4 regions of the Streptomyces sp. NPDC002773 genome follow, and region 1 is predicted to be linked to each of the others. Evidence: riboswitches for the same ligand, from Rfam matches in the RefSeq annotation. Region 1 holds a riboswitch; each other region holds the start of a gene.

Region 1 (5,365 bases):
CCCGCTTGCGCTGCCCGTACGACAGCAGATGCGTCGGCCGGTCCGCCAGCGCCACGATGTCCAGCGCCTCAAGAGCCTCCTGGACCCGCAGCCGTACCGCTTCCTCGGGCAGCCCGAGGTTCGTCGGACCGAACGACACGTCCTGGCCGACCGAGGCCGCGAACAGCTGGTCGTCCGGATCCTGCGTCACCAGCTGCACGGTGGTCCGCAGCCGGGTCAGCCCCTTCCGGTCGTACGCCACCTCCGCCCCGTCCAGGAGCAGCGACCCGCTCCCGCAGCGCAGCCCGCCGCTGAGGAGCCGGAGCAGGGTGGTCTTGCCGCTGCCGTTGCGGCCGAGCAGCGCCACCGCGCGCCCCTCCGCCACCGAGAAGTCCACGCCCGACAGGACCGCCGGCCCCTCCTCGTAGGCGAAGCCCGCGTTCACCAGCTCCACCACGGGAGCCGCAGGGACCGAAGGCGTCGAAGACGTCACGGCAGGAACCTTTCCAGTACGAGGGTGAGGGCGACGAGCCCCGCGAGCAGCGCGCCCGTGGCGGCGAGGAACCGGCGGGACACCACGCACACGGGCACGAGCACCCGCAGCGTCCCGTCGTACCCCCGCCCGGCAAGACCCGACTGCAGGCGCTGCGCCCGGTCGAAGGCCCGCACGAACGTGGTCGCGCCGAGACCGGCGAGCGAACGCCAGGTCGCGGCCCGGGTGGTGTGCCCGAGCCGGGACGCCTGCGCCTGCCGGATCTTCGCCAGGGAGTCGAGCAGCAGGAAGATGATCCGGTACATCACGAGCGCCACGTCCACCACCGGCGCCGGCACCCCCGCCCGTACGAGCCGGGGCAGGACGTCGGAGACCGGCGTCGTGAACGCGAACAGCAGCACCCCGAGCGACGCCGACGCGGTCCGCAGGAGCAGCTCGACCGCCTGGACCGGGCCTCCGGGGGCGAATGCGACGAGCCCCCGCGCGCCGCCCACCTCGAAGAGCAGCGGGATCGCGCCCGTGACACAGAAACCGAGCGGGATGCGGAAAGCCCGCCACAGCGCCCGGCCCGGCACACCGGCCGGACCGAGCAGCACACCGAGCGTGGCCGCGGCCACGAGCACGGCCCCCGGCCACGGCGGCAGACAGACCGCGCACAGGGTCAGACCGAAGCCGAGCAGCGCCTTCTCGGCGGGATGGCGGCGGCGCCAGCGACTGCTGTGCGCCGCCGCGTCGATCGGCAGCATCGGCGGCTACGCGCCCCGCCGGTCGGCGGCCGAGCCTCCCGGCTCCTCGGCGCCGCGCCCGGTGACCGCGCGATCCGTGACGGCCGTGGCCTGGACGTCCGTGGTCTCGCCGTCCCCGTCCGTCCCGGTCGCCCCGGCGCGTGCGGCCCCCTGCCTCCGTCCCTTCCGCAGACCGAAGTAGTACGCCAGGACACCGGCGCCCAGCGCCGCCTGGAGGGCGAACAGGGCGGACTCGATCTCCCCGGACGGCGGCTCGTACAGCGGCGTGAACCACGGCTCGTAGTCCGGCTGGAGCTCGGTGATCGCGACCTCCGCCTCAGCGTCCGCCCCGGCGAACGGTTCCTCCTTGTGGTCCCCGAGCCCCAGCGCGAGCGGCAGGACCGCGAGCGCGGCGACGACGAGCAGCAACAGGGTATTGATCTTCGCGTTCCGGCTCATCGCGTGGCCGCCTCCTCGCGCCGCTTGGCCGTGCGCCCGCCGAGGACGCCGAGCCTGATCAGTTCGCCCTTGCTGGACTGCGCGAGCAGCCGCATCACGAGCACGGTCAGCAGGCCCTCGCTCACCGCGAGCGGAATCTGCGTCACGGCGAAGATCCCGCCGAACTTGGCGAGCGCACCGGCGATACCGCTCCCCGGGTCGGGGAAGGCGAGCGCCAGCTGCACACTGGTCACGCAGTACGTCGACAGGTCGGCGACGAACGCGCCGAAGAAGACGGCGACCATCAGGGGCGTACCGGACCGGCGCAGCAGCCAGTACGTCCCGTATCCCGCCCAGGGGCCGACGATCGCCATCGAGAAGACGTTCGCGCCGAGCGTGGTGAGCCCGCCATGGGCGAGCAGCAGGGCCTGGAAGAGCAGGGTGATCGTCCCAAGCACCGCCATGATCGGCGGCCGGAACAGGATCGCGCCCAGACCCGTGCCCGTCGGATGCGAGCAACTGCCGGTCACGGACGGCAGCTTGAGCGCCGAGAGGACGAAGGTGAAGGCGCCGGCGGCGCCGAGCAGAAGAGTGGACTCGGGGTTGGACCGGACCTCGCGGGTCAGCGCGCGGACCCCGTGGACGATGAACGGTGCGGACGCGACGCCCCAGGCGGCCGCGTGCACAGGGGGCAGATACCCCTCGGCTATATGCATGGTTGGGAGACCCTCTCCAGCACCTCGTGGATGGACAACGCACCCTGGCCGGTCTCCTGGCTGACGGTCATACGTCCGACTCCGCCTTCCCACACCACGACGGTCTCCCGTCGCGGTCCAGTGGCTTCCCCGAGGGTGGAACCCGCGGGGGTGGAGCCGGACCTCCCGATCACAGTGGCGAGGGCCGCACCGGTACTGCACCGGTTTCCCGAACACCAAGGCCCTGTGACACTAGTGCGTTGACCAGGTACATCACAACACGGTCGCCACCCGGTGCGGCTTCTCGCTCACTCCACGCAGTCGCTCCACGCGGTACTCCAGGCCGTCACACCTTGCGGTAGGCGTACGCCTCCGAGGCCGCCGCCGCCACCGCGTCGAGGTCGCCGCCCGCGCTCGCCGTGACCAGCGCGGCGACCGCGCCCTCGACGAACGGCGCGTCCACCAGACGGCAGCCGCCGGGAAGCTCGTCGCCCTCGGCGAGCAGCGCCTTCACGGTGAGCACCGCACTCCCCAGGTCGACCAGGACCGCCACCCCGGCGCCCCGGTCCGCGGCCTTCGCCGCCTCGCAGATCAGCTCGGAACTCGTCCCGAGCCCCCCGTCCGGGGTCCCGCCCGCGGGGACGACCGGCGCCAGGTCACCCCCGCCGGAGAGCCCGCGCGCAAGCTCGGCCACGGCGGTGGCGACGGCGGCGCTGTGCGAGACGAGCACGATGCCCACGGGCGCGGCCGCCGCGCCTCCGGTCGTGGCACTCATGACACCCCCTCCGTACGCGCGGTCGTCCGCGCGGTGTCGTCGAGCGCGGCGAACAGCAGCGCCGACGAGGTCGCCCCCGGGTCCTGGTGCCCCACCGACCGCTCGCCCAGATAACTGGCCCTGCCCTTCCGCGCCCGTAGCGGTACGGTCGCGAGGGCGCCTTCCTCGGCGGCGGCGCGGCCGGCCCCGTACGACTCCCGCAGACCCTCCACGGCAGGGACGAGCGCGTCCAGCATGGTCTTGTCGCCGACCTGGGCGCCGCCCAACTGCGAGACGGCCGCCACGCCGGAGCCGAGCGCCTCCGCCAACCGCGTGCGGGTCACCCGCTCGTCGTCGCCCAGCGTCTTGCCCGTACGGCGCAGCAGCGTGCCGTACAGCGGCCCCGACGCGCCGCCCACGGTGGAGATCAGCTGCCGTCCGGCGACGGTCAGCACCGCGCCCGGCGTGGCCGGCGGCTCCTTCGCCAGGGTCTCGGTGACGGCGGCGAACCCCCGCTTCAGATTGGCACCGTGGTCGGCGTCGCCGATGGCGGAGTCGAGCTCGGTGAGCCGGTCCGCCTCACGGTCGACGGCCTCGGCGACCGCGGCCAGCCAGCGCACCAGGAAGTCCGCGCCGAAGATCTCCGTCATGTCGGTCCCCTCTCCCATCCCTCGTCTCACCGGCCCCAGCGCAGCGCGGGCGTCTGCACGGGCGCGTCCCACAGGCGGAGGAGCTCCTCGTCGACCTCGCACAGCGTCACCGAGCAGCCGGCCATGTCGAGCGAGGTCACGTAGTTGCCGACGAGGGTACGGGCCACCGGCACGCGCCGCTCGCCGAGTACGCGCTGCACCTCGGCGTTGAAGCCGTACAGTTCGAGCAGCGGGGTCGCGCCCATGCCGTTGACCAGTGCGATCACCGGCCCGGAGGGTCGAAGGTCCTCGACGACGGCGTCGACGGCGAAGTCCGCGATCTCCCGTGAGGTCATCATCGGCCGCCGCTCACGACCCGGTTCGCCGTGGATCCCGACGCCCAACTCCAGCTCCCCGTCGGGGAGATCGAAGGTGGGGCTGCCCTTGGCGGGGGTGGTGCAGGCGCCGAGGGCCACGCCGAAGGACCGGGAGCGCGCGTTGACCTGGCGGGCGATCGCCTCCACCCGCTCCAGCGGGGCGCCCTCCTCGGCGGCGGCGCCCGCGATCTTCTCGACGAAGAGCGTGCCGCCGGTGCCGCGCCGGCCCGCCGTGTAGAGACTGTCCGTGACGGCGACGTCGTCGTCGACGAGGACCTTGGCGACCTGGATGCCCTCGTCCTCCGCGAGTTCCGCCGCCATCTCGAAGTTCAGGACGTCGCCGGTGTAGTTCTTGACGACGAACAACACCCCGGCGCCGCTGTCGACGGCCGCCGCGGCCCGCACCATCTGATCGGGCACCGGCGAGGTGAACACCTCCCCGGGACACGCGGCCGCGAGCATCCCGGGCCCCACGAACCCCCCGTGCAAGGGCTCGTGCCCGGACCCGCCGCCGGAGACCAGCGCGACCTTCCCCGCCACGGGCGCGTCCCGCCGCAGCACGACCCGCCGCTCGACATCGACGGTGAGCTCGGGATGCGCGGCCGCCATCCCCCGCAACGCGTCGGCGACGACGGTCTCCGGAACGTTGATGAGCATCCTCATGGCTGTCTCCTCGGCATTCGAGCGGAAGGGCCTTTGACTCGTGTCTTCGCAGATCAGGAGGTGTTCTCAGGATGGATGATCTCGGCGCTGCACGGCGGCTGGAAGCGCCGTCTGTCGGTGCTGATGCTGACTTCAGTGATGGAGCGTCAGTACAGTGCGTCGCCTTGATGGGCGGCGATGGAGACTCCCGGCTCGGACGATATCGACATTGCCGCAGCAAAGAGCATGTCGGCAAGACTCATTCCTGCGAGTGTCTTCCTGTCACACCAGATGGCACCAGAAGACCGCCATACTCTCAACGACGCTTGCGTCCGTCCGGTGCCCCCATCAGCATGCGGCCGGGGCCCGCAAGCAGGGCGACCTGCGGACTTCGAAGACAATGCGCTCAGCGAGACCGTGTGGACGGCTCCCGACCGGATTCGCATGACCACCCGGTCAGGCGTAGTGGCGGTAGACGGCCTGGGCGACGCAGGCCGGCTTGGCGCTGCCGTCGACCTCGACGGTGAACGTCAGCGGCATCTGCACGCCGTTGCCCTTGACCTCCTCCACCGTGCCGACGACACCGTGCAGGCGGACCTTCGCGCCGACGGGGACGGGACTGGGGAAACGGAC
Region 2 (5,365 bases), on a different contig from region 1:
GGCACCCGTCGAGGAACGGCTCCCCACCCTCCACAGAGGCGACCCCGTGGTGGATCTCGTACCCCTCCACCCGCTCCCCGAGCGCCTCACCGACCGGCCGCTCCAGGGTCTTCTCGCGCGCGAACCGGACCCGTACGGGCAGCAGCCCGAGCCCGTCGACGGCGCCCGCCCGCGACTCGACCTCGTCCTCGATGTGCTCGCCGAGGACCTGGAAGCCGCCGCAGATGCCGAGCACCGGCCGTCCCTCGGCCGCGCGCCGGGCCAGCTCGTCCGCCAGACCCCGCTCCCGCAGCCAGGCGAGCGCCGCCACCGTCCCGCGTGTGCCGGGCACGACGACGAGGTCCGCGTCGACGAGCTCCTCGGGCCGGTCGACGAACCGAACCACCACACCCGGCTCGGCCGCCAGCGCGTCGACGTCCGTGAAATTGGACATCAGCGGTACGGCGCAGACGGCGACCCGCAGGACGTCCGCGCCGACCGGCGGCGCCACGACCGACTCCCGGACCGTGCCGCGCAGCGAGACCCGCAGCCCGTCCTCCTCGTCGATGCCGAGCCCGTGCGCGTACGGCAGGACGCCGAAGGTCCGGCGCCCGGTGAGGCCGTACAGCATGTCGAGCCCGGGTTCGAGCAGGGTCACATCGCCCCGGAACTTGTTCACCAGATAGCCCGCGACCAGCGACTGGTCCTCGGGCGAGAGCAGCGCCGTCGTGCCGAAGAACTGTGCGAAGACCCCGCCCCGGTCGATGTCGCCGACCACGACCACGGGCAGCTTCGCGGCCCGTGCGATGCCCATGTTCACGATGTCGGTGCGCCGCAGGTTGATCTCGGCCGGGCTGCCCGCGCCCTCGCAGATCACCGCGTCGTACGTGCTCCGCAGCTCCTCCAGGCACGCGAGGACCGGCTCGAACAGCTCCTTCTGCCGCCCCCCGTGGTAGCCACGCGCGCTCAGCTCGCCCACCGGTTTGCCCATCAGGACGACCTGGCTGGAACGGTCGCTGCCCGGCTTGAGCAGCACCGGGTTCATCAGCGCGGTCGGCTCGACGCGCGCGGCCTGCGCCTGCATGGCCTGGGCACGGCCGATCTCCGCGCCCTCCCTCGTCACGAAGGAGTTGAGGGACATGTTCTGTCCCTTGAACGGCGCCACCTTCAGGCCCTTGCGGACCAGCCAGCGGCAGATGCCGGCCGTCACGACGCTCTTGCCGGCGTCGGACGTGGTCCCGGCGACGAGCAGCCCCCCACCCCTCATGCGTTCCTCCGCTTCCACGCGCTCACGATCAGCCGGCCGCCCACGCAGGCGGCCAGGGTCAGTCCGGTGACCCGGCGGGACAGCTGGACCGCCCGGTCGATGTCGGCGACCTCGACGGGCCGCCCCTCCCCGTTGAGCACCGGCCGGTGTTCGACCCGGCCGCCGTACGAGAGCGTCCCCCCGAGCCGTACGCCGAGCGCGCCCGCGAAGGACGCCTCCACCGGGCCGGCGTTGGGGCTCGGGTGCTTCGGGGCGTCCGCCCGCCAGGCCCGTACGGCCCCGCGCGGATCGCCGCCCGCCACCGTCGCGAGCGCGGCCGTCAGCCGGGCACCGGGCCAGCCGGCCACGTCGTCGAGCCGGGCCGAGGCCCAGCCGAAGCGGCGGTGGCGGGGCGACTTGTGGCCGACCATCGCGTCCAGGGTGTTGACGGCCCGGAAGCCGAGCAGGCCGGGCACGCCCGCGACCGCGCCCCAGAAGAGGGCGCCGACGACGGCGTCGGAGGTGTTCTCGGCGACCGATTCGACGACCGCGCGGGCCATCGCGGGCCCGTCAAGGGACTGCGGGTCGCGCCCGCACAGGTGCGGAAGGCGTTCCCGGGCCACTTCGAGGTCCCCGGCGGCGAGCGCGCCGCCGATCGCGCGGGCCTCCCGGCCCAGGGTCGTACCGCCGACGACGGCCCAGACGGAGACCGCGGTCAGCGCCGCGGAGGCGGCCGGCCGGTTCCGTACGGTCCGTGCGGCGAGCGCGCCGAGGGCGGCGGTGGAGCCGGCGCAGACGGCGGTGTGCAGGGCGCCCCAACCGCGGTGGTCGCGGTGGAGCCGCTGTTCGACCGCGGCGGCCGCCCGGCCGAAGGCGGCGACGGGATGTCCACGGCGGGGGTCTCCGACGAGCAGGTCGGCGGCGAGACCGGCGGCCGCGCCCCACGCGAAGACGCCGGGGGATCGGAAGGGACGGAAGGGTCTGCGGCCGCGGCCGGGCATGGCGCATGTCCTCACTCAGGGTCCGCGCCCTGGATCGACGTGACCGGCGGCGAGAGTTCCTGACTCCCGGACCCTTCGGATCCGGTCACAGTGGCGGGACCGCGCCGGATTCGCACCGGACTTCCTCTACTGCCGCCGTAATGGCCTCGGCAGTCCACCACGCCCGGGAACAGCCGTCAACTCACCCTTGACCTGCACCGCGTCACTGTGCGAAGCACCACAAACACGACGGCCGGGCGGCCCGTACCCGAAGGTACGGACCGCCCGGCCGAGGGGCCGCGGGACCGTCAGACGACGATCAGGTAGATGCCGTACGCCACGGCCGCGAGGCACAGGGCGAAGCAGGCGTAGGCGCCGGTGCGGGCCAGGGCGGCGGAGCCTCCCTGGGCGGCGGCCTGCTCCTGCTTGGAGAGGCCGATGATGCCGAGGGTGAAGAGGCCCACCAGGGCTACGGTCGCCGCGAGGCTGACTCCGAAGACGGAGCCGAGGGCTGCCCAGTCGATCTTCATGTCGTTCGTTCCTTACACCGCTGCGGCGGGGGCCTGGGGAGCGGCCGGGTCGGTGGGAACCGGCGCGGGGATGGTGGTCTTGAGGTCCTCGTCCGCGACGGCGGCGAAGGAGCCGGCCGTGGGCGGCGGGGTGACGGCCGCCATGGCGGTGGTCACCACACCCGCGGGCTCGGCGTCGAGGTCGTCGGCGGTGACGTTGTGGTGGTCGACCGGCTTGCGGCGGGACAGCGACCAGATGACGGCCGAACCGCCGACCAGGAGGACCGCGACGGCGGCGATGCCCCAGGGGCCCTGCTTGGTGAGGAACTCGGCACCGGCGCCGACCAGGCCCGCGGCGGGCAGGGTCAGACCCCAGGCGACGAACATCCGGGTCGCGGTGGACCAGCGGACGACACCGCCCTTGCGGCCGAGGCCCGCGCCCATCACGGCACCCGAGCAGGACTGGGTGGTGGAGAGGGAGAAGCCGAGGTGCGAGGAGGCCAGGATGACCGTCGCGGCGCTGGTCTGGGCGGCGAAGCCCTGCTGCGGCTGGAGGTCGGTGAGGCCCTTGCCCATGGTGCGGATGATGCGCCAGCCGCCGAGGTAGGTGCCGAGGGCGATCGCGACACCGGCGGCGACGATGACCCAGAGGGGCGGGTTCGAGCCGGGCGCGACGACGCCCTGGGTGACGAGCGCCAGGGTGATGATGCCCATCGTCTTCTGGGCGTCGTTGGTGCCGTGGGCGAGGGAGACGAGACCGGCGGAGGCGATCTGGCCGACCCGGTAGCCCTTGGCGGTGTGCTTCTCGTCGGTCTTCGCACCGATCTTGTACGTCAGCCTGGTGGCCAGCATCGCGGCGAGACCGGCGACGAGCGGCGCGGCGATCGCGGGGATGAGGACCTTGGTGACGATGGTCGGGCCGTTGACCGCGGACCAGCCGGCCGACATGACCGCGGCGCCGATGAGGCCGCCGAAGAGGGCGTGGGACGAGCTGGACGGCAGGCCCAGGAGCCAGGTCAGCAGGTTCCACAGGATGGCGCCCACGAGCGCCGCGAAGATCACTTCTGTGCGAATGCCCTCTTCGTTGATGATCCCGCCGGAGATCGTCTTGGCGACCTCCACGGACAGGAACGCGCCGACGAGGTTCAGCACGGCGGACATGGCCACCGCCGTCTTCGGTTTGAGAGCACCGGTCGAGATGGTCGTGGCCATCGCGTTGGCGGTGTCGTGGAAACCGTTCGTGAAATCGAACACGAGAGCTGTCACGACCACAATGGCGAGCAGCAGCGTGATGTGTTCCATTTACCCAGGCAATCGTTTGACGTCAGTGGCTAGCCGAACGTAGGCAACCTGAGTGAACGGAAGGTGAACTGGGTCCGGCGTTGTGGTGACCCGATCCGGTGTCAAGGGATTCCGCTTACGGTCCCGGCGGGCGAGCTGTCCACGATGCGGTCACCCCGCAACCCCGGGTAATCCCGGCCTTCACCGGGCACATGCGACCTGCCCCGGTTCCTCCCCGGCCGCCCCGTTCCGCTCCCTGGACCGCACCACCCGACCGGGCGACCCCGCGGACGAGACCCATGTCACTCGCCGGAGTGGCCCGAGGGGCCCTCGCGTCCTTCCCGGAATGGCCGGAAGAAGTCCCTGCCCGGCCCCGGCCGGGTCCGCCCGGTGGCAGGCCGCCCCCACCCTGCCGACACTGGGAGCGTGCGCCCGGCTACAGCGACGGCAGCGGCCGTCACCACCCTGCTCGGTGTCGGCGCGGTCGCGGTCGCGGCCGGCCGGTACGCCAGCGACGCCGCCCTCAAGGCGCCGTCCGGACCATCCCTGCCCGGGGACCCACGCCTCACCGTGCACGCCACCGGCGCCGAGCGGATCACCCTCACCCGCAGCCTCGCCTCGCTGCGCCCCGGCACGTACGGACTCGAGGGCCCCGACCTGCACGCCGTCGTCGGCCCCGTCCTCGAACGGGTCCCCCACACCGCCGACACCGTCGTCCGGCGTCTGGAACGGGTCGAACTCGGCGCGCTCGGCCCCGGCGCCCGCGTCCGGTTCACCCCCCAGCTGCACCGCGGCACACCGCTCGGCGCCCTCGGGCTCGCCCACGAGGACGTCGAGATCCCCGGCGAGCTCGGCCCCCTGCCCGCGTGGCTGGTGCCAGGACCCCGCCCCACCTGGGTGATCGCCCTGCACGGCCTCGGCACCACCCGCGAGCATCCGCTGAACGTCGTCCCCTTCTACGCGCGCCGCAGGATCCCCGTCCTCGTCCCCGCCTACCGCGGCGACGAAGGGGCGCCCGCCACCCCGGACGGCCTGGCCCGGTTCGGCGACTCCGAATGGCGCGACGTCGACGCCGCCATCCGCTACGCGATCCGCCGGGGCGCGGCCACCGTCGTCCTGCACGGCTGGGGGACCGGGGCCTCGATGGCCCTGCGCGCCGCCGCCGAGTCGGGGGTGCGCGACCGGATCGCCGGCCTCGTCCTCGACTCCCCGGTCCTGGACTGGGAGGCCACCCTCCGCAACCTCGCCGCGGCCCGGCACGTCCCGGCCCCGCTGCTCCCGCTCGCCGTCCGCGCCGCCCAGGGCAGGACCGGACCGCACGGCGACCTGCTCAGGGCCGCCTCCGCGCCCGGCGCCCTGCGCGTCCCGGT
Region 3 (5,365 bases), on a different contig from region 1:
GGCCGCGCGGTCGTCCGGGTCGGGCAGGTAGGTGTCGAGCAGCGTCAGATAGAACTGGACGTGCACGGCCTCCTCGAACAGCTGGCGCGACAGGTACAGGCGCGCCTCCGGGGAGTTGATGTGCTTGTAGAGCGTGAGGACCAGGTTGTTCGAGACGATCGAGTCGCCCGTCGCGAAGAACGCGACCAGGCGGCCGATCATGTGCTGCTCGCCCGGGGTGAGCTTGGCGAGGTCGGCGACGTCCGAGTGGAGGTCGACCTCCTCGACGGTCCAGGTGTTCTTGATGGCGTCGCGGTAGCGCTCGTAGAAGTCCGGGTAGCGCATCGGACGGAGGGTCAGTTCGAAGCCCGGGTCGAGGAGGTTCTTGTCGGAAGAAGAGGTGCCGGCGCGCAGCGCCGTCGTTGAGGGGTGGCGGTCGGGCGACGGGTGGGCACTCATTACTGGCAGGCCTCGCAGGACTCGGGGTTTTCGAGGGAGCAGGCGAGGGCGTCCGCGTCGGGGGCCGCCTGCTGGACGGGGATGGGGGCGGCGGTCGTCGACGCCTGGGCGGCGCGGGCGATCCGGGTCGCCGGGCGGGAGCGCAGGTAGTACGTCGTCTTCAGGCCCTGCTTCCAGGCGTACGCGTACATCGACGACAGCTTGCCGATGGTCGGGGTTTCGAGGAAGAGGTTCAGGGACTGCGACTGGTCCAGGAACGGGGTCCTCGCCGCGGCCATGTCGATCAGGCCGCGCTGCGGGATCTCCCACGCCGTGCGGTACAGCTCGCGGACCTCGGCCGGAACCCAGGTGAAGCCGGCGACGGAGCCGTTGGCGTCGCGCAGGGCCTCGCGGGTCTGCGCGTCCCACACGCCGAGCTTCTTCAGCTCGTCGACCAGGTAGGAGTTGACCTGGAGGAACTCGCCGGAGAGCGTCTCGCGCTTGAAGAGGTTGGAGACCTGCGGCTCGATGCACTCGTAGACGCCGGCGATCGAGGCGATGGTCGCCGTCGGCGCGATGGCGAGGAGGAGGGAGTTGCGCATGCCGGTCGACGCGATGCGGGCGCGCAGCGCCGTCCAGCGCTCCGGCCAGTTCAGCTCGACGTCGTAGTGGTCGGGGTGCAGGACACCGCGGGCCGTACGGGTCTTCTCCCAGGCCGGCAGCGGGCCGTTGCGCTCGGCGAGGTCGGCGGAGGCCTCGTACGCGGCGAGCATGATCCGCTCGGAGATCTTCGTCGAGAGCGCGCGGGCCTCGGCGGAGTCGAACGGCAGCTTCAGCTGGAAGAAGACGTCCTGGAGGCCCATCGCGCCCAGGCCCACCGGCCGCCAGCGGGCGTTGGAGCGGCCCGCCTGCTCGGTCGGGTAGAAGTTGATGTCGACGACCCGGTCGAGGAACGTGACGGCGGTGCGGACGGTCGCGTCCAGGCGCTCCCAGTCGATGTCCTGGGACGAGGCGTCCACGAACGCGCCCAGGTTGACCGAGCCCAGGTTGCAGACGGCCGTCTCGCCGTCGTTCGTGACCTCGATGATCTCGGTGCACAGGTTGGAGGAGTGGACGACCGTGCCGGGCTCGGCGGTCTGGTTGGCCGTACGGTTCGAGGCGTCCTTGAAGGTCATCCAGCCGTTGCCGGTCTGGGCCAGCGTCCGCATCATCCGGCCGTACAGGTCGCGGGCCGGCATCGTCTTGCGGGCCAGGCCCTTGGCCTCGGCGGCGCGGTAGGCGGCGTCGAACTCCTCGCCCCACAGGTCGACCAGCTCGGGCACGTCCGCCGGGGAGAACAGCGACCAGTCGGCGTCGGCGTTGACGCGGCGCATGAACTCGTCCGGGATCCAGTGCGCCAGGTTCAGGTTGTGCGTACGGCGCTGGTCCTCGCCGGTGTTGTCGCGGAGCTCCAGGAACTCCTCGATGTCCGCGTGCCAGGTCTCCAGGTAGACGGCGGCGGCGCCCTTGCGGCGGCCGCCCTGGTTCACGGCGGCGACGGAGGCGTCGAGGGTCTTCAGGAACGGCACGATGCCGTTGGAGTGCCCGTTGGTGCCGCGGATCAGCGAACCGCGGGCCCGGATGCGGGAGTACGAGAGGCCGATGCCGCCCGCGTGCTTCGAGAGGCGCGCCACCTGGTGGTAGCGGTCGTAGATGGAGTCCAGCTCGTCCTGCGGGGAGTCCAGGAGGTAGCAGGAGGACATCTGCGGGTGGCGGGTGCCGGAGTTGAAGAGCGTGGGGGAGGAGGGGAGGTAGTCCAGGCGGCTCATCAGGCCGTACAGCGCCGTGACCTCGTCGAGCGCGCGCGTGCTGTCGTCCTCGGCGAGGCCGCAGGCGACGCGGAGCATGAAGTGCTGCGGGGTCTCGATGACCTTGCGGGTGATCGGGTGGCGCAGCAGGTAGCGCGAGTAGAGGGTGCGCAGGCCGAAGTAGCCGAAGCGGTCGTCGCCGGCCCGGTCGATGGTCGCGTCGAGGCGGGCCGCGTGCAGGGCGGCGAACTCGGCGGTGCGGTCGGCGATCAGGCCCTCGCGGTGGCCGACGGCGACGGAGGCGGAGAAGGAGTACGCGCCCTGGCCGGCCGCCTCGTCGGCGATGGTGACCGTCAGGAGCCGGGCGGCGAGCCGGGAGTACGCCGGGTCCTCCGCGATCAGACCCGCGGCCGCCTCGGTGGCCAGCTCGCGCAGTTCCGCCTCGTCCGACGCGGCGCTGCGGCCGCGGAGCGCGGCGGCGGCGACCTTGCCGGGGTCGGTGTCGGGGAGATCGGCGGTGAGGTCGGTCAGGGTCCGCAGCAGCACGGTCCCGGGGCCGTCGCTCTCGACCGCGGAAGCCTCGGCGGAAGCCGGATCGGCGGGCGCGATGGTCACGTGGGGGCTCTCCCTCGCTCGGCTCGGGGCCGCGGCGGGGGAAGGCGGGCATGCGGGCATCCGTAACGCCGGACGCGACGCTTCCACCGGCCCACTCCGCGAGGCCCGGACGTCAGTGGCACCCGGAACGGACGGACCGGGCGCGCTGTCGGCAGGTTGTCGGACTCACCTCGTACGAATGGGTCGTATCCGTAGGAAGCACACCGTTGCGGGACAGTTCCGGATTCGCGCCGGATTCCCCTGCGTCGACAGCGAGCACGAGCATACATGTGGGGGGCGCCGCTCATGGCACCCCCCACATGTTGTGTCGCCGCCCGGTGTCAGAACTCCAGGGCGTAGGTGCGCAGCAGAAGGCCCGGGGTCGGTTCCCAGTCGCGGTGCGGGGTGCGGACGAAGCCCAGGCGGTCGTAGATCCGGTGCGCCGAGACCATCTTCGCGTCCGTGGAGAGCACGAGGCGCTCGCACCCCGGGAGGGCCCTCGCGCGCTCGATACAGGCCCGTACGAGGGCTTCTCCGACGCCTCGGCCGCGGGCCTCCCGGCTGACGGCGAGCATGCGGAACTCGGCCTCGCCGGCGACCGCGATGTCCGCCCAGGTGGTGTTGCCGGTGGCGAAGGTCACTCCGCCGAGGAGCCGCCCCTCGGCGTCCTCGGCGACGAGCACCTCGCTCTCGCGCGCCCGCCGCGCGGTGTCCCGCAGCACGTCCAGATAGAAGTCCTGCGCCCCGTACTTCAGCAGTCCGTCGTCCAGGTAGGTGCCCGCGGTGAGTTCCCCGAGCGTCTCGTACTCCTCGGGCCGTACCGCCCTGATCGTGAAGTCCATGAGGGAAGTGTGCCTCCACGGGGACGCGAAGGGGCCCGGGATCCCATGGCGGGGATCCCGGGCCCTTCGGGTGCGGCTGTGTGCCGGGTCAGCGCGTCGCGGCCGTGGGGCCGGTCAGTGCGTGTCGGCGCCGAGCTTCGGCATCTTGGTCTGCACGCCGGCGTCTCCGGCGTCCGCCGTGTAGTCGGACGGGGAGGTCTCGTCGATGCCCTCCGGGGCCTTGACGGCCTTGAGGACGAAGGTGAGGACGACCGTGACGACGAGGTTGAGGACGAAGGCGGTGAGACCGATGTAGCCGATCTCGCCGATGCCCGGGATCTCGGCCGAGGAGCCGCCGAAGTGCTTCTGGGTGGGGCTGGCGACCCCGTACGCGGCGACCGTGCCGTAGAGCATGCCGACGGCCCAGCCGGCGAGCAGCGCCCAGCGGTGGAACCAGCGGGTGAAGAGGCCGCCGACGAGGGCGGGGAAGGTCTGCAGGATCCAGATGCCGCCGAGCAGTTGGAAGTTGATGGCGACGGTCTTGTCCATGGTGAGGACGAAGGCGAGCGCGCCGACCTTCACCAGAAGCGAGACGATCTTGGAGACCTTGGTCTCCTGCGCCGGGGTCGCGTCCTTCTTGATGAAGTCCTTGTAGATGTTGCGGGTGAAGAGGTTGGCCGCGGCGATCGACATGATCGCGGCCGGGACGAGCGCGCCGATGCCGATCGCGGCGAACGCGACGCCCGCGAACCAGTCCGGGAACATCGTCTCGAACAGCTGCGGGATGGCGAGCTGCCCGTTCTTCACCTGGATCCCGGCGGCGATCGCCATGAAGCCGAGCAGCGCGAGCAGGCCCAGCATCAGCGAGTACAGCGGCAGGATCGTGGTGTTGCGGCGGATGACCTCACGGCTCCGGGACGACAGGGTCGCCGTGATGGAGTGCGGGTACATGAAGAGCGCGAGCGCCGAGCCGAGCGCGAGCGTCGCGTACGTCCACTGGCCGGCCTCGCCGGGGACGAGCGAGCCGCGCGGCTTGCCGGTCGCCTCGTTGGTCTGCGCGTACGTCTCGCCCGCCTTGGCGAAGATCTCGTCGAAGCCGCCGAGCTTGATCGGGATGTAGATGATCGCCACCGCGATGACGATGTAGATCAGGGTGTCCTTGACGAAGGCGATGAGCGCGGGGGCGCGCAGACCCGAGGAGTACGTGTACGCCGCGAGGACACCGAAGGCGATGAGCAGCGGCAGGTCCTTGATGAACCAGTGGGTGGTCTCGCCGCCGCCGACGCCCATCACGTCCAGGACGGCCTGGATGCCGACGAGCTGGAGCGCGATGTACGGCATGGTGGCGAGGATGCCGGTGACCGCCACCGCGAGCGAGAGGCCCTTGGAGCCGAAGCGGCCGCGCACGAAGTCCGAGGTGGTGACGTATCCGTGCTTGTGCGAGACCGACCACAGGCGCGGCAGGAAGGTGAAGATCAGCGGGTAGACCAGGATCGTGTACGGCACGGCGAAGAAGCCGGCCGCGCCCGCCGCGTAGATGGCCGCCGGGACGGCGACGAAGGTGTACGCGGTGTAGAGGTCGCCGCCGAGCAGGAACCAGGTCACCCAGGTGCCGAACGAGCGGCCGCCCAGGCCCCACTCGTCGAGGCTGTTCTCGTTCTCGGCCCTGCGCCAGCGCGAGGCGAGGAATCCCATGACCGTGACGGCCAGGAAGAAGAAGATGAAGACGGCGAGCGCGACGCCGTT
Region 4 (5,365 bases), on a different contig from region 1:
GGCACCCGGTCCAGGTAGGTGGTGTAGCCGACGAGCACGTCCGCGTTGACGAGCGCGCCGCGCGACTCGGGGGTGAGCCAGGGTGCGCCGGCCGGGCCGGTGCCGACGACGACGACCTCGCCCCGTTCCCGTACGGGAAGGGCCTGGTCGATACGGGAGGGGAGGACGGCGACGGAGAAGTACGGGACGGACGCCGGGTCGACGTCCGTCAGCCGCTCCGTCCGCTCGCCCGCCATGAACGCCCGCTCCACGTACCGGGCGTCGTCGAGCCGGCCGGCCCGCTCCAGGGCCCGCTTCACGGTGGGGAAGGTGCGGCCGAGCTTCATCACGACCGCCGAGTCGGTGCCCGCGAGCCGGGCCGTCAGCTCGTCCTCCGGCAGGGTGCCGGGGATGATCGTGAGGACCTCCTCCGCCTCGCACAGCGGCTCGCCGAGGCGGGCCGCTGCGGCGCTGACCGAGGTGACGCCGGGGATGACGGTCGTGTCGTAGCGGTCCGCGAGCCGCTTGTGCATGTGCTGGTACGAGCCGTAGAACAGCGGGTCGCCCTCGGCGAGGACGGCGACCGTGCGCCCTGCGTCGAGATGGGCGGCGAGGCGGGCCGCGGCCTCCTCGTAGAAGTCGTCGAGGGCGCCCCGGTAGCCGCCGGGGTGGTCCGTGGTCTCCACGGTGAGCGGGTACATCAGCCGCTCCTCGATGTGGTCCTCGCGGAGGTGCTCGGCGGCGATCGAACGGGCGATGGAGCGGCCGTGGCGGGCCGAGTGGTACGCGATCACGTCGGCGGCGGCGATGGCCTTCACGGCTGCCACGGTCATCAGGTCCGGGTCGCCGGGGCCGAGGCCGACGCCGTACAGCTTGCCGGGCGCGGTCACTGCTGGATCTCCGCTTCGTGGGCGAGCGCGTTGATCGCGGCGGCCGTCATCGCGCTGCCGCCGCGGCGGCCGCGGACGACGAGGTGTTCAAGGCCGAGGTCCTGGGCGGCCAGGGCGTCCTTCGACTCGGCGGCGCCGATGAAGCCGACCGGTATGCCGAGGACGGCGGCGGGCTTCCCCGCCCCCTTGGCGATCATCTCCAGGAGGTGGAAGAGCGCGGTGGGCGCGTTGCCGATGGCGACGACGGAGCCTTCGAGGCGGTCCCGCCACAGTTCGAGGGCGGCGGCGGAGCGGGTGGTGCCGAGCTCGGCGGCCAGGCCCGGCACGGACGGGTCGGAGAGGGTGCAGATCACCTCGTTGTCGGCGGGCAGCCGCTTGCGGGTGACACCGCTGGCGACCATCTGGGCGTCGCAGAGGATCGGCGCGCCGCCGCGGAGGGCGGCGCGGGCGCTCGCGACCACGCCGGGGGAGTAGGCGATGTCCCGCACGAGGTCGGTCATGCCGCAGGCGTGGATCATCCGGACCGCCACCTGGGCGACGTCGGCGGGCAGGCCCGCGAGATCCGCCTCGGCGCGGATCGTGGCAAAGGACCGGCGGTAGATCTCCGCCCCGTCCTTCTCGTAGTCGAACATGGTGTCGCTCTCGCTCATCTCGTGGGGGTTGCCGGGCCGCGGGCCGCCGCGACGGCTTCTGACAGGGAGGTACGGGAGGCGGGGACGCCGTCCACCAGGTAGGTGTCGTCGCCGGTGGCGAGGACCTCGATCCGGTCGCCGTACGGGTGCCCGCAGCCGCGTGCGCACCCGGAGAAGTGCACGGGAAGCCGCCCCGCGGGCGCGGCGAGGGCGTCCGCCCGTACGTCGGCGAGAGACTTGGCGCAGCCGGGCCGCCCGGTGCAGACGGTGACACCGGCGCCGGGGGCGTCGGGCCGGGTGATCAGGCCGTACGACTCAAGGCGCGCGAGCCGGTCGTGAGCCGTACGCGTACCGGCGCCGACGACGACCACCCCGCGCCACGGCGTCAGCCGCACCTCGTCGGCCGGAAGCAGGGCCCGCAGCTGAGCGGCGGTCAGCCGGCCGAGCGGCGCGAGGACGTAGAGCGCGCCGCTCCGGAGCACGCCGGGGGCGGGCGGCGGGGACGCGGGCAGGGGCGGTACGGGTACGGGCTCGGGTACGCGTACGGGTTCGCGGCCGGGGTCGGCCACGGGCTCCGTCGTGATGCCCGCCGCCGTCAGGGCGCCCGCCCAGTCCGGCGCGTGGTCGTCGGGGAGTTCCTGGGGGCGCCAGGCCCCGTTGCCGGCCGCCTCGGCCGCGTCGAGGAACGCGAGGGCGGCGGCGAGGGCGGCACGGACGGCGTCGGCGGCGGCGAGCCGGAAGACCGTCGGGCCGAGCCGCAGCAGGACGGACCCGTCCTCTCCTGCGACCAAGCTCACATCCCCGCCGAGCGGGGCGACGTCACCGCGCCCGTCGTCCAGGACGAACAGGAACCGTCCCGAGAGGGCCGCCGCCCGGGGCTCGGCGCACAGTGCGGCGTCCAGCCGGCGCGCCCACAACTGCACGTCCCCGTGGCCGAGTCCGTCGAGTCCCGCGGTGGGCGAGGCGACGATGTTGCGGACGCGTTCGTGGCTGGGGGAGGGCAGCAGGCCCGCCTCCGCGAGGAGCGCCGCGAGCTCCGCCCCGCAGTCGTCCGAGAGGCCCCGCAGCTCCGCGTTGCCGCGCGAGGTGATGCTGATCCGCCCGTCGCCCAGGGTCTCCGCGGCGGCCGCGAGCACCTCGACCTGACGAGGCGTCAGGCGTCCGGCGGGCAGGCGGAGTCGGGCCAGGCGGCCGTCCTCGGCGAGGTGCAGGCGCAGCGCCCCGGGGCAGGCGTCGCCACGGTCCCGTATGCGAGCTTCGCCCGCTCCGGGCGTCGTGGGTGGGGTGGGCGGCATGGCGGCGAGCATACCGACGGGGAACGGCGCGGCCACCGGGTGTGACCAGACCGACCCGGCGGCCCGCCCCGGGCCGCGGGCGGCACGATCTAGGATGCAGATCGGCATGGGGTCCCAGGACCCCGGGGAGGAAGCCCGGTGAGATTCCGGCGCGGTCCCGCCACTGTGAGCCCGTACCAGGCACGACGGAACGGGTGAGTCAGGAACTCCTGCCGTCCATACGACCACCCGGGGCGCGGACAACCCCGAGGAAGGCCTGCGCTCGCCATGCTTCTGCTGCTGTCGCACTCCGACACCGACCTGCTCAGTGCCCGCGCGGCGAACGCTGCCTCGGCCGGCGGCCCGGTGGAGTACCGCTTCGCCAACCCGGCCCGTCTCCCCCTCGCCGAACTGCCCGGCCTCCTGGACGGCGCCGACCTCGTCGTCGTACGGCTCCTCGGCGGTCTCCGTTCCTGGGAGGAGGGCCTGGACGCGCTCCGCGCCGCCGGAAAGCCCGTGGTCGTCCTCAGCGGCGAACAGGCGCCCGACGCACAGCTGATGGAGGCGTCCACCGTCCCCATCGGCGTCGCCACCGAGGCGCACGCCTACCTCGCGCACGGCGGCCCCGGCAACCTGGAGCAGCTCGCCCGCTTCCTCTCCGACACCGTCCTGCTCACCGGCCACGGCTTCGAGGCCCCGGCCGCCGCCCCCACCTGGGGCCCGCTGGACCGGGTCGCGAAGAACGACAGCGGCCCGACCGTCGCCGTGCTCTACTACCGCGCCCACCACATGAGCGGCAACACCGGCTTCGTCCGCACTCTGTGCGAGGCGATCGAGGACACCGGCGCGCAGGCGCTCCCGCTGTACGTGGCGTCCCTGCGCGCGCCCGAGCCGGAGCTGCTCGACCGTCTCCGTACCGCCGACGCCATCATCACCACCGTCCTCGCCGCGGGCGGCACCAAGCCGGCCGAGGCGCAGGCCGGCGGCGACGAGGAGGCCTGGGACGCGGGGGCGCTCGCCGCGCTCGACGTGCCGATCCTCCAGGCGCTGTGCCTGACCGGTTCGCGGTCCGCGTGGGAGGAGAACGACGAGGGCCTCTCCCCGCTGGACGCCGCCAGCCAGGTCGCCGTGCCCGAGTTCGACGGCCGGCTGATCACCGTCCCGTTCTCCTTCAAGGAGATCGACGAGGACGGTCTGCCCGCGTACGTGGCGGACGCCGAGCGCGCCGCCCGCGTCGCCGGGATCGCCGTACGGCACGCCCGCCTCCGGCACATCCCGAACGCCGAGAAGAAGCTGGCGCTCGTCCTCTCCGCGTACCCGACGAAGCACTCCCGCATCGGCAACGCCGTCGGTCTCGACACCCCCGCGTCCGCCGTCTCCCTCCTGCGCCGCCTCCGTGAGGAGGGGTACGACTTCGGGCCCGTGGAGGACCTCCCCGGCCTCGTCTCCGGCGACGGCGACGAGTTGATCTACGCCCTCATCGAGGCCGGCGGCCACGACCAGGACTGGCTGACGGAGGAGCAGCTCGCCCGCAACCCGGTCCGTATCCCGGCCGCCGACTACAAGCGCTGGTACGCGACCCTGCCCGAGGAGCTCCGCACCCACGTCGAGGAGCACTGGGGTCCGGCGCCCGGCGAGATGTTCCTCGACCGCTCGCGCAACCCGGAGGGCGACATCGTCCTCGCCGCCCTGCGGCGCGGGAACCTGCTCATCCTCATCCAGCCGCCGCGCGGCTTCGGCGAGAACCCGATCGCGATCTACCACGACCCCGATCTCCCGCCGTCCCACCACTACCTGGCCGCCTACCGGTGGATCGCCGCCCGCGCCGAGGACGGCGGCTTCGGCGCCGACGCCATGGTCCACCTCGGCAAGCACGGCAACCTGGAGTGGCTGCCCGGCAAGAACGCCGGCCTGTCCGCCGCCTGCGGCCCCGACGCGGCCCTCGGCGACATCCCGCTGATCTACCCGTTCCTCGTCAACGACCCGGGCGAGGGCACCCAGGCCAAGCGGCGCGTCCACGCCACCCTTGTCGACCACCTGGTGCCGCCGATGGCCCGCGCCGACTCGTACGGCGACATCGCACGCCTGGAGCAGCTGCTCGACGAGTACGCGCAGATCTCCTCCATGGACCCGGCGAAGCTGCCCGCGATCCGCGCCCAGATCTGGACGCTGATCCAGGCCGCCAAGCTCGACCACGACCTGGGTCTGGAGCAGCGCCCGGAGGACGACGGCTTCGACGACTTCCTGCTGCACGTCGACGGCTGGCTGTGCGAGGTCAAGGACGCCCAGATCCGCGACGGTCTGCACGTCCTCGGCGGCGCCCCGGAGGGCGAGGCCCGGGTCAACCTGGTCCTCTCCATCCTGCGCGCCCGCCAGATCTGGGGCGGCACGCAGGCGCTTCCCGGTCTGCGCGAGGCCCTCGGCCTCGACGAGTCGGCCGCGACCCGCACCACCGCCGACGAGGCGGAGGCCAAGGCCCGCGAGCTGGTCGAGGCCATGGAGGCGGCGGACTGGTCGGTGGACGCGGTGCCGACCCTGGCCGCCGCGTACGGCCCCGAGGTCGCCGCCGTCCTCCGCTTCGCCTGCGAGC

The links. Region 1 has a riboswitch for cobalamin ahead of ABT034_RS13685 (energy-coupling factor ABC transporter permease). Riboswitches for the same ligand answer to the same signal wherever they lie in the genome.
Region 2: it holds a riboswitch for cobalamin, as region 1 does, so the genes downstream of both, ABT034_RS08790 (cobalamin biosynthesis protein) here and ABT034_RS13685 (energy-coupling factor ABC transporter permease) in region 1, are expected to answer to the same signal.
Region 3: it holds a riboswitch for cobalamin, as region 1 does, so the genes downstream of both, ABT034_RS24785 (ribonucleoside-diphosphate reductase subunit alpha) here and ABT034_RS13685 (energy-coupling factor ABC transporter permease) in region 1, are expected to answer to the same signal.
Region 4: it holds a riboswitch for cobalamin, as region 1 does, so the genes downstream of both, cobN (cobaltochelatase subunit CobN) here and ABT034_RS13685 (energy-coupling factor ABC transporter permease) in region 1, are expected to answer to the same signal.

What each region holds. Positions count from the first base shown of each region.
Region 1 covers NZ_JBEOVO010000008.1:189,339-194,703, reverse strand. Annotated here, with positions in the region: gene ABT034_RS13700 (energy-coupling factor ABC transporter ATP-binding protein) at 1-472, opposite strand, end outside; gene cbiQ (cobalt ECF transporter T component CbiQ) at 469-1,218, opposite strand; gene ABT034_RS13690 (energy-coupling factor ABC transporter substrate-binding protein) at 1,225-1,656, opposite strand; gene ABT034_RS13685 (energy-coupling factor ABC transporter permease) at 1,653-2,351, opposite strand; cobalamin riboswitch at 2,381-2,613, opposite strand; gene ABT034_RS13680 (PTS-dependent dihydroxyacetone kinase phosphotransferase subunit DhaM) at 2,677-3,105, opposite strand; gene dhaL (dihydroxyacetone kinase subunit DhaL) at 3,102-3,734, opposite strand; gene dhaK (dihydroxyacetone kinase subunit DhaK) at 3,761-4,753, opposite strand; gene ABT034_RS13665 (MaoC family dehydratase) at 5,189-5,365, opposite strand, start outside.
Region 2 covers NZ_JBEOVO010000005.1:63,236-68,600, reverse strand. Annotated here, with positions in the region: gene ABT034_RS08795 (cobyric acid synthase) at 1-1,246, opposite strand, end outside; gene ABT034_RS08790 (cobalamin biosynthesis protein) at 1,243-2,226, opposite strand; cobalamin riboswitch at 2,258-2,400, opposite strand; gene ABT034_RS08785 (hypothetical protein) at 2,514-2,735, opposite strand; gene ABT034_RS08780 (inorganic phosphate transporter) at 2,748-4,016, opposite strand; gene ABT034_RS08775 (alpha/beta hydrolase) at 4,422-5,365, shown strand, end outside.
Region 3 covers NZ_JBEOVO010000023.1:17,059-22,423, forward strand. Annotated here, with positions in the region: gene ABT034_RS24780 (ribonucleotide-diphosphate reductase subunit beta) at 1-324, opposite strand, end outside; gene ABT034_RS24785 (ribonucleoside-diphosphate reductase subunit alpha) at 438-2,819, opposite strand; cobalamin riboswitch at 2,953-3,084, opposite strand; gene ABT034_RS24790 (GNAT family N-acetyltransferase) at 3,140-3,640, opposite strand; gene mctP (monocarboxylate uptake permease MctP) at 3,755-5,365, opposite strand, start outside.
Region 4 covers NZ_JBEOVO010000002.1:139,533-144,897, reverse strand. Annotated here, with positions in the region: gene ABT034_RS03270 (precorrin-2 C(20)-methyltransferase) at 1-869, opposite strand, end outside; gene ABT034_RS03265 (precorrin-8X methylmutase) at 866-1,519, opposite strand; gene ABT034_RS03260 (ferredoxin-like domain-containing protein) at 1,516-2,796, opposite strand; cobalamin riboswitch at 2,885-3,024, shown strand; gene cobN (cobaltochelatase subunit CobN) at 3,064-5,365, shown strand, end outside.